2 regions of the Kitasatospora sp. NPDC085879 genome follow, and region 1 is predicted to be linked to the other one. Evidence: riboswitches for the same ligand, from Rfam matches in the RefSeq annotation. Region 1 holds a riboswitch; the other holds the start of a gene.
What was found. Region 1 has a riboswitch for thiamine pyrophosphate ahead of thiO (glycine oxidase ThiO). Riboswitches for the same ligand answer to the same signal wherever they lie in the genome.
Positions count from the first base shown of each region.

Region 2: linked by a shared signal. The riboswitch ahead of AB0P35_RS39375 (cytosine permease) and the one ahead of thiO (glycine oxidase ThiO) in region 1 are both predicted to bind thiamine pyrophosphate.

Region 1 covers NZ_JBFBJZ010000003.1:245,581-250,084, forward strand. Annotated here, with positions in the region: gene pknB (Stk1 family PASTA domain-containing Ser/Thr kinase) at 1-558, opposite strand, end outside; gene AB0P35_RS04350 (thiazole synthase) at 671-1,468, opposite strand; gene thiS (sulfur carrier protein ThiS) at 1,472-1,696, opposite strand; gene thiO (glycine oxidase ThiO) at 1,690-2,859, opposite strand; TPP riboswitch at 2,854-2,966, opposite strand; gene AB0P35_RS04365 (FAD-dependent oxidoreductase) at 3,035-4,237, shown strand; gene AB0P35_RS04370 (Rv2175c family DNA-binding protein) at 4,346-4,504, shown strand, end outside.
Region 2 covers NZ_JBFBJZ010000115.1:2,624-7,127, reverse strand. Annotated here, with positions in the region: gene AB0P35_RS39380 (glycerophosphodiester phosphodiesterase family protein) at 1-408, opposite strand, end outside; gene AB0P35_RS39375 (cytosine permease) at 611-1,990, opposite strand; TPP riboswitch at 1,985-2,126, opposite strand; gene AB0P35_RS39370 (trypsin-like peptidase domain-containing protein) at 2,372-4,045, shown strand; tRNA gene AB0P35_RS39365 (tRNA-Ser) at 4,121-4,206, shown strand; gene AB0P35_RS39360 (hypothetical protein) at 4,449-4,504, shown strand, end outside.

The sequences.
Region 1 (4,504 bases):
GAGCACCGTGCCGGTCGAGGTGGTGCTGGTGACCGCCTCGCCCGCGCCCTCCGTGCCGGTCAGCAGCCGGACCAGGCCGAAGTCGGCGACCTTGACCATGCCGTTGTCGGTGATCAGCACGTTCTCCGGCTTGACGTCCCGGTGCACCAGGCCGGCCCGGTGCGCGGCGCCGAGCGCCGCCAGCACCGGCTCCAGGATGTCCAGCGCGGCCCGCGCCGACAGCGCCCCGCGGTCGCGCAGCAGGTCGCGCAGGGTCCGCCCGGGCACGTACTCCATGGCCAGGAACACCGCCCGGCCGTCCGCCCCCTGGTCGAAGACGTTCACCACGTTCGGGTGGGAGAGCCGGGCGACCGCCTTGGCCTCGCGGATGAACCGGCCGGTGAACTCGTTGCCGCCGTCCGCGGCCAGCGCCGGGTGCATCACCTTCAGCGCGACCACCCGGTCCAGCCGGGTGTCCGTCCCGCGGTACACGGTGGCCATGCCCCCGACGGCGATGCGCCGATCCACCCGGTACCGGCCGTCGAGCAGGGCACCGATCAGGGGGTCGTCGAGCGTCATGTCCACCCGAGGAGTGTAGGGCGCAGGGGTGACCGCGGGCCCCGGACGCACCGCCCGGGGCCCGGTTGTGCCGATGTTGAGACATGCCGTCCGCGAACGGCCGGCCGGTGGGTCAGAACGCCGGGTGTTCGCGGGTGTCCAGGTCCGCGCGCCCGGCCATCTGCGAGGACGCCTCGGCGTGGAACCGGCGCGGGATCCGCCCCGCCCGGTACGCCAGCCGGCCGGCCTCGGTGGCCCGCCGCATCGCGTCCGCCATCAGCACCGGGTCCTGGGCCCGCGTCACCGCCGAGGCGAGCATCACCGCCGAGCAGCCCAGCTCCATCGCCAGCGCCACGTCGGACGCCGTGCCGGCGCCCGCGTCCAGCACCACCGGCACGCCCGCACTCTCCACGATCAGCTGGAAGTTGTGCGGGTTGCGGATGCCCAGGCCGGAGCCGATCGGCGAGCCCAGCGGCATGATCGCCGCGCAGCCGACGTCCTCCAGCTTCCGCGCCAGCACCGGGTCGTCATTGGTGTAGGGCAGCACCGTGAAACCGTCGTCGACCAGCGTCTCCGCGGCCTCCAGCAGCTCGATCGGGTCGGGCAGCAGGGTCCGCTCGTCCGCGATGACCTCCAGCTTCACCCAGTCGGTGCCGAGCGCCTCCCGGGCCAGACGGGCCGTCAGCACCGCCTCGCCGGCGGTGAAGCAGCCCGCCGTGTTGGGCAGCACCCGGATCCCGTTGCGGGTCAGCACGTCCAGCACCGAGCCCTGGGTCGCCGCGTTGACCCGGCGCATCGCCACCGTGGTCAGCTCGGTGCCGGACACCCGCAGCGCCTGCTCCAGCACGTCCAGGCTGGGGGCGCCGCCGGTGCCCATGATCAGACGTGAGGTGAACGTCGAGTCCGCGATCGTGAACAGGTCGTCGGCCATCGGTCAGCCTCCCTGGACGGCGGTGAGGATCTCCACCCGGTCGCCCGCGCCGAGCACCGTGGCCGGCCAGGAACCGCGCGGCACCACGGCCTCGTTGAGCGCCGCCGCCACCCCGGTGTTCGCGGCGGACACCTCCGCCACCACCTCGGCCAGCGTGGTGCCCGCGGGCAGCTCCCGCGGCTCGCCGTTGACGGTCAGGGGGACGGCCGCCGGTTCGGTGTTCAGCATGCGAGGGCCTTCGACTGGAAACGGTCGGGGGAGAAGCGTTCGGGGGAGAACGGAGCGGCGAGCTCCGGGACACGCCCGGTCGCCAGGTACTCGCCGACCAGGTCGGCGGTCACCGGCGTCAGCAGCACCCCGTTGCGGTAGTGGCCGGTCGCGGCGACCAGCCCGGGCAGTGCGGTCGGGCCGATCAGCGGCGCGTTGTCGGGCGAGCCCGGACGCAGCCCGGCACCGGTCTCCACCAGCGGAAGCTCCGTCAGCCCCGGCACCAACTCGTGCGCGTCGCGGAGCAGTTCGTAGACCCCACCGGCGGTCACCGTGGTGTCGAAGCCCTGCTCCTCGCTGGTCGCGCCGATCACCAGCTCGCCGTCCGCCCGCGGCACCAGGTAGATGTGCTGCCCGCGCACCACCGCCCGCACGTTGCGCGACAGGAACGGCCGGTACGCCGGCGGCACCTGCAGCCTCAGCACCTGGCCCTTCACCGGCCTGACCGGCGGCAGCACACCCTCCGGCAGGCCAGGCAGCAGGTGGCTGCGGCAGCCCGCCGCCAGCACCACCCTGTCGCCCGCGAGCTCCTCGCCGCCGTCGGTGCGCACCCCGGCAGCCCGGCCGTCCTCGACCAGCAGCTCGGCCGCGCTCGCCCGGTGCAGCACCACCCCGGCCCGCTCGCAGGCCGCGACCAGCGCCCGCGCGAGGCGCCGGCCGTCCACCTGGTGGTCCCCGGTGACCAGCAGACCGCCGCGGACGCCGGGCGCCAGCATCGGCTCCAGCCGGCGGCACTCCCGCCCGGTCAGCCACTGCGAGTCCAGACCCAGCCGGCCCTGGAAGGCGTGCAGCTCGCGCAGCTCCTCGCGGTCGTCCGCGTCCAGTGCCACCGCCAGCGTCCCCGTCCGCCGGTACCCGGTGTCCAGCCCGGTCGCCTCCGTCAGCTCCGCCGCGAACGCCTGGTACCGCTCGTTCGACGCCATGCCCAGGCGCAGCAGCGGCTCCTCGCCGTACTGCAGCTCCGTCACCGGCGCCAGCATGCCCGCGGCCACCTGCGCCGCACCGCCGCCGGGCACAGGATCGACCAGGGCCACGGCCAGCCCGCGCTGCGCCGCCCGCCAGGCGACGCCGAGCCCGATGATGCCGCCGCCGACCACCAGCACGTCTGAATGGGACCGTGCCACGTCGCTGATTCTCCCTTCGCCGGCATGACCCGGATCAGGTTCGGACGGTCGCGGGCCGCTCCAGCCCGCCTCTCAGCCCGGTGCACCGGGCTCCCGTGTGGTGTGCACCCACCATAACGCCGGGTGTCGCCCACCCCGAAAGGGCGTACACGGGCTGGACATCCCGGCCGATAGGGTGGCCGCCGTGGCAGAGCTGAACCGCACCGAAAGCGTCCTCGTCGCCGGCACCGGCATGGCCGGCGCCCAGTGCGCCCTCGCACTGCGGCAGGGCGGCTTCCGGGGGCGGCTCGCGCTCGTCGGCGACGAGCCGCACCGCCCCTACGACCGGCCGCCGCTCTCCAAGGACGTCCTGCTCGGCAAGACCGACAGCACCGCCTTCGACATCGACTGGGAACAGCTCGGCGTCGACCTGCTGCTCGGCCGTCGCGCCACCGGCCTCGAACCCGGCGTCCTGCACACCGACGCCGGCCCGCTCACCCACGACGCCCTGGTGATCGCCACCGGCGCCGAGGCGGTCACCCTGCCCGGCGCCGCCGACGCCCGCCTGCTGCGCACCCTCGACGACGCCCTCGCGCTGCGCGCCGACCTCACTCCCGGCACCCGGCTCGCCCTGGTCGGGGCCGGCTGGATCGGCGCGGAGACCGCCACCGTCGCCCGGCAGCTCGGCTGCCACGTCACCGTCGTCGAGTCCGGGCCCGCCCCGCTGCCCGGCGCACTGCCCGCCGAACTCGGCGCGCTGATGGCCCGCTGGTACGCCGACGCCGGGGTCGACCTGCGCTGCGGCACCGGCGTCGCCGCCGTCGAACCCGAAGGCCTGCTGCTCACCGACGGCGAACGGATCGCCGCCGACCACGTCGTCGTCGGCATCGGCGCCCGCCCGGCCACCGGCTGGCTGGCCGGCTCCGGTGTCGCCCTCGACACGGCGGGCGCCGTCCTCGTCGACGAGCGGCTGCGCACCGCCGCCCCCGGTGTGTGGGCGGCCGGCGACTGCGTCTCCTATCCCTCGCGACGCGCCGGCACCCGGCTCGCCGTCCAGCACTGGGACCACGCCCTGCAGTCCGGCGCGGCCGCGGCCGCCTCGCTGCTCGGCTCGGACACCCCCTACGACCCCGTGCCGTACTTCTGGTCCGAGCAGTTCGGACGGATGGTCCAGTACGCCGGCCGGCACGCCGACGCCGACGACCTGCTCTGGCGCGGCAGCCCGGACGAGGCGTCCTGGTCGGTGCTGTGGCTGCGCGGGGGCGCCCCGGTCGCGCTGCTCGCCGTCGACCGGCCGCGGGACCTCAACCAGGCCAAGCGGCTCATCGAACGCGGCACCGTGCTCGACCCCGTCCTGGCCGCCGACCCGGCCGTCCAGCTGAAGGCCGCGGCCGCCTGACCGCGGAGGGCGACACCGGGCGGCCGTCCGGTCACGATCCGTCATCGGTCCCGGGCCGGCGGGGTGGGCTGCGTGCGCTGGGGGCCCGGCAGGTGGCAGTCTGGTGCCGTGAGTGAGATCGATCCCAAGATTGACGCCCTGGTCCCGGCCTGGATGTACCTGCCCGACATCTCCGAACTGTGGGGGGTGCAGGTCACCGAGGTCCGCAACATGGTGAAGGCCAACACCCTGCTGGCCGTCCGCCGCGGCGAGAACAAGTCGCTGCAG
Region 2 (4,504 bases), on a different contig from region 1:
AGTGCGCGGCAGCAGCCCGTAGTGGTCCAGCAGCCGCACCAGCTCCGCCTCGGTCCGGCCCGCGTACCGGGTCGGGTGCTTGGTCTCGATGGCCAGCTCCACCCGGCGGCCCGCCCCGGCGACCAGTTCGAGCAGGCCGGCCAGGGTGAGGATGCCGCTCGGCCGCGGGGTGTCCGGCGAGTGCCAGGAGCCGAAGTCCAGCTCGGAGAGCTGCGCCAGCGTCATCGCGGACACCGCGCCCCGGCCGTCCGAGGTGCGCCGGACGGTGCGGTCGTGCACGCACACCAGCCGGCCGTCGGCGGTCAGCCGGACGTCGCACTCCAGCCCGTCCGCGCCCTCCTCGATCGCCCGGGCGTACGCCTCCAGGGTGTGCTCGGGCAGGGCCGCGGAGGAGCCGCGGTGCGCGATGACCCGGACGGCCGAGCGCTCGGGCGCCGGGAGGCCGGAGTCCGCCGGAGCGGTGCGGCGGATCTTCTGAGTGTCCACATCAACACCCTACGAGTGCGTAGATGTCCGATCGGATTCGGCACGGGAAACCCGTGGTGAACACCTCCGTCCGGCGGTCGGCGGCACCGGACGGAGGCCGTCGTGCCCTCGCGGGCCCGTCCGCTCAGTCCTCGGCGCGGGCCGGCCGGCGGGCCGTCAGCGGGGTCAGCGCCCAGGTCGCCAGCGCGGGCACCAGGAAGCCGAACAGCGAGGCCGAGGTCCACGGCTGCGGGGTGAAGCCCACCGCCGACTGCAGGCCCTGCCAGAAGTCCGTCCACCAGCCGGCGACCGCGGTCGGCGCCAGGAACTGGTAGGTGGCGAAGCCCAGCGCCCACGGCAGCAGCATCAGCCAGCGGGCGGGCGCGTCCTGCCCGGTGTTCCAGCCGTTCCGCCCGGCACCGAAGAAGTAGTCCACCGCGAGCACCGCCAGCAGCGGCACGAAGACCGCGCCGATCAGGTAGAGGAAACTCGCGTACGTGTCGTTGAACTCGCCCTCCTGGACGCGCAGCGCCAGCAGCGTCACCAGCGCGCCGATACCGCCGGTGAGCAGCCGCCGGTCCACCTTGGGCAGCAGGTTGTGCACCGACATCGCGGTCGAGTAGACGTTGGCGAAGGACTGGTCGGTCTCCCGGATCACCAGCACCAGCAGGAAGGCCCAGCCGGCCGCGACACCGGTGAACGAGGAGAAGATCTTCGAGCTGTCGCCGCCCGACTGCAGCAGCGCGATCAGGCCGAGCACGTAGCACCAGACCTGCGCCAGCGAGTAGCCACCGAAGGTGCCCCAGTAGGCCGAGCCCGGGGTGCGCGCGTGCCGGGTGTAGTCCGCGGCCAGCGGCACGAAGGAGATCGACACCGCGATGATCGCGTCGGTCGCCGACAGGAAGCCGTCCCAGTTGCCCGCACCCGGGTCCGGGAAGCCCTGCCGGGCCAGCTGGACGGTGAAGTACACCATCGCCACGCCGACCGCGATCGCCACGTACTTGCGCAGCACCGCGATCGAGCCGAGCGGCCAGATGGTGAGCACCGTGGTCAGCACGCCGGCCACCAGCACGAACAGCCAGCGCCAGCCCTGGGTGCCGGCCACCGTCTGGGCGCCGCCCGCGATCACGATCAGCTCGAAGACGCCCCAGCCGATGCACTGCAGGATGTTCAGCGCCGTCGGCAGGTAGGAGAGGCGGGTACCGAACAGCCCGCGCAGCACCGCCATCGCCGGGGCACCGGTGCGGGCGCCGATCAGGGCGGCCACGCCCAGCATCGCCGTGCCGATCACGGTGCCGGTGACGATCGCGGTGACCGCGGCCGCGAAGGACAGCTCGTGGCCGGGGGCGCCGAGCACGGTGGCGGCGCTCTGGAAGCCGATCAGGCTGACCCCGAGGTTGGCCCAGAGCGCGAACTGGGCGCGGAGGTCGAGCGTCCGCGGCGGGGCGGTGTCCAGGACGAGCGGCGCCTCGACGCGCCGGCCGGCCTCGACATCGGGAACAGGGGCAGGCGAAACAGCCGTCATGGCCGGAACTCCCTACGCCGGCATTACCCGGACAGGTTCAGGCGGTCAGCGCCCCCTCGTCCGGGCCCGGGCTCCGCCCGGCCGGTCGATCGGCGCACTCTCAGCCTGGAAGGTCCAAGCTCCCGCGTGTTCAGATGAGGACGACAGGCTAACGGGCCTCGCGCCGGACGCCAAGGCCCGGACGCCCGCGTTCCGCATCGCGGGACCGCGGGCCGCCGGCCGCGTGCCGCGGCCGCGCACACCCGCTCCGGCGCAGGTCGGGCGCATCCTGTCAGGGACGCCTAAGGATTCTTAGATGTTCTTCAGGAGGCTCCTTACGGCAACCGAATCAGCCATGCGAAACACTATGGGCCAAGGATCTGTCAGCTATGGAGGTCGTCCGTGAGCAACGAGCACGCGAGTGGGTCCACCGGGCCGCAGGAGGAGCAGCAGCTGCCCTCCGGCGAGCCCCGTACGGTGGGTCCGGCTCCTGACACCGCGGCGGCCGACGGGCCGCCGCCGGTCGTCGAGTCCGCGCCCACGCTCGCTCTCTCCAAGCTGAGCGAGCCGGCCCCGGCCGCGCCGTCGTACGGCGACGCGCCGCCGCCCGCCGCGCCGGCCGCGCCCACGTACATCGACGCGCCCCCGCCGGCAGCCCCGGCGGTGCCCACGTACATCGACGCGCCGCCGCCGGTGGTCGCGGCCACCCCGGCCCAGCCCGGGCACGCCAACCCCTACGCGGCACCGGCCGCCGCGGGCACCGACCCGTACGGCACTCCCGCGGCCCCGCCGCCGGCCGGGCCCACGCCCCCCGGCGAGGTGCACCACCCCTTCGGCGCCGGCCACCCGGTCGGCGGCTGGGGCCACCCGACCGGCGGCCCCGGCGGCGGCAACCCGGGCGAGCCCGGCGGCCCCGGCTACCCGTACCCGTACCCGTCGGCCGGCGGCCCGGCCCCGCGCCGCAAGCGCGGCGGCATGATCGCGCTGATCGCCGCGGTCGCGCTGGTCGCGGGCGTGGCCGGCGGTGCCATCGGCGCCGCGGTCACCGGCGACGACAGCTCCGGCGGCGCCACTCGCACCAGCACCACCGTCAGCGTCAGCGACAGCCGCAAGGTCACCGACCGCGCCCCGGACTCGGTCGCCGGCATCGCCGCCAAGGCGCTGCCCAGCACCGTCACCATCAAGGCGCAGGGCTCGCAGGAGTCCGGCACCGGCACCGGCTTCGTCTTCGACACCGAGGGCCACATCCTCACCAACAACCACGTGGTCGCCCCGGCGGCGTCCGGCGGCAAGCTCACCGTCAAGTTCTCCGACGGCTCGTCCTACAACGCCTCCGTGGTCGGCCGCGCCCAGGGCTACGACGTCGCGGTGATCAAGCTCGACAACCCGCCGAAGGACAAGCTCAACCCGCTGCCGCTCGGCGACTCCGACAAGGTCGCGGTCGGCGACGCCACCATCGCCATCGGCGCCCCGTACGGCCTCGAGGGCACCGTCACCACCGGCATCATCAGCGCCAAGGACCGCCCGGTCGCCTCCGGCGACGAGACCGGCCAGCAGGCGTCGTACATGAACGCCCTGCAGACGGACGCCTCGATCAACCCGGGCAACTCCGGCGGCCCGCTGCTCAACGCCTCCGGCGCGGTGATCGGCATCAACTCCGCCATCCAGTCCAACACCAGCGGCAACGGCCGGGCCGGCTCCATCGGCCTCGGCTTCGCGATCCCGATCAACCAGGCCAAGTGGGTCGCCGAGACGCTGATCAAGGACGGCCAGCCGGTGTACGCCATCCTCGGCGTGCTCCGCAACGACGACTACAAGGGCGACGGCGCCCAGATCCAGACCACCGCCGTCCAGGGCACCCCGGCCGTCACCCCCGGCGGCCCCGCCGACCAGGCCGGCCTCAAGGCGGGCGACGTCATCACCAAGCTCGGCGGCATCCCGATCGACAGCGGCCCGACCCTGGTCTCCGAGATCTGGACGCACAAGCCCGGCGAGAAGGTCGAGGTCGAGTACACCCGCGACGGCAAGGCCGCCAAGACCACCGTCGTCCTCGGCGAGCGCAAGGGCGACAACTGACCCCGGCCGAGGACACTCTGGGCCGGAAACGGAGTGCACCGAACCCGCTCCGACCCGTTAGGCTGACCTCCGCCAGGAGGGTTGCCCGAGCGGCCTAAGGGAACAGTCTTGAAAACTGTCGTGGCCTTGCGTCACCGTGGGTTCAAATCCCACACCCTCCGCGTGTGAGGAAGAAGTACCAGCTCAGGGCGGGTACCGACTTCGGTCGGTGCCCGCCCTCGGCGTTGGGCGGGCCCGGCGGGCCTGACGGGGCGCCATGGAACGGGCGAGCCCGGGAGGCAGGCATGCCCCGGACGGGTCGCCCGCCTTGCCGGGTGCGGGCCGGCGCCGTCCGATGGACGTGTGCCGTGCCCGTACCCCGGCGCCGTCCAGGGTGCCGGGCCGACGACAGGAAACCGCAGCCATGTACGTCCGCACCCTCTACACCACCGGTGACCCCGCCCTGATCGACGAGGCGCT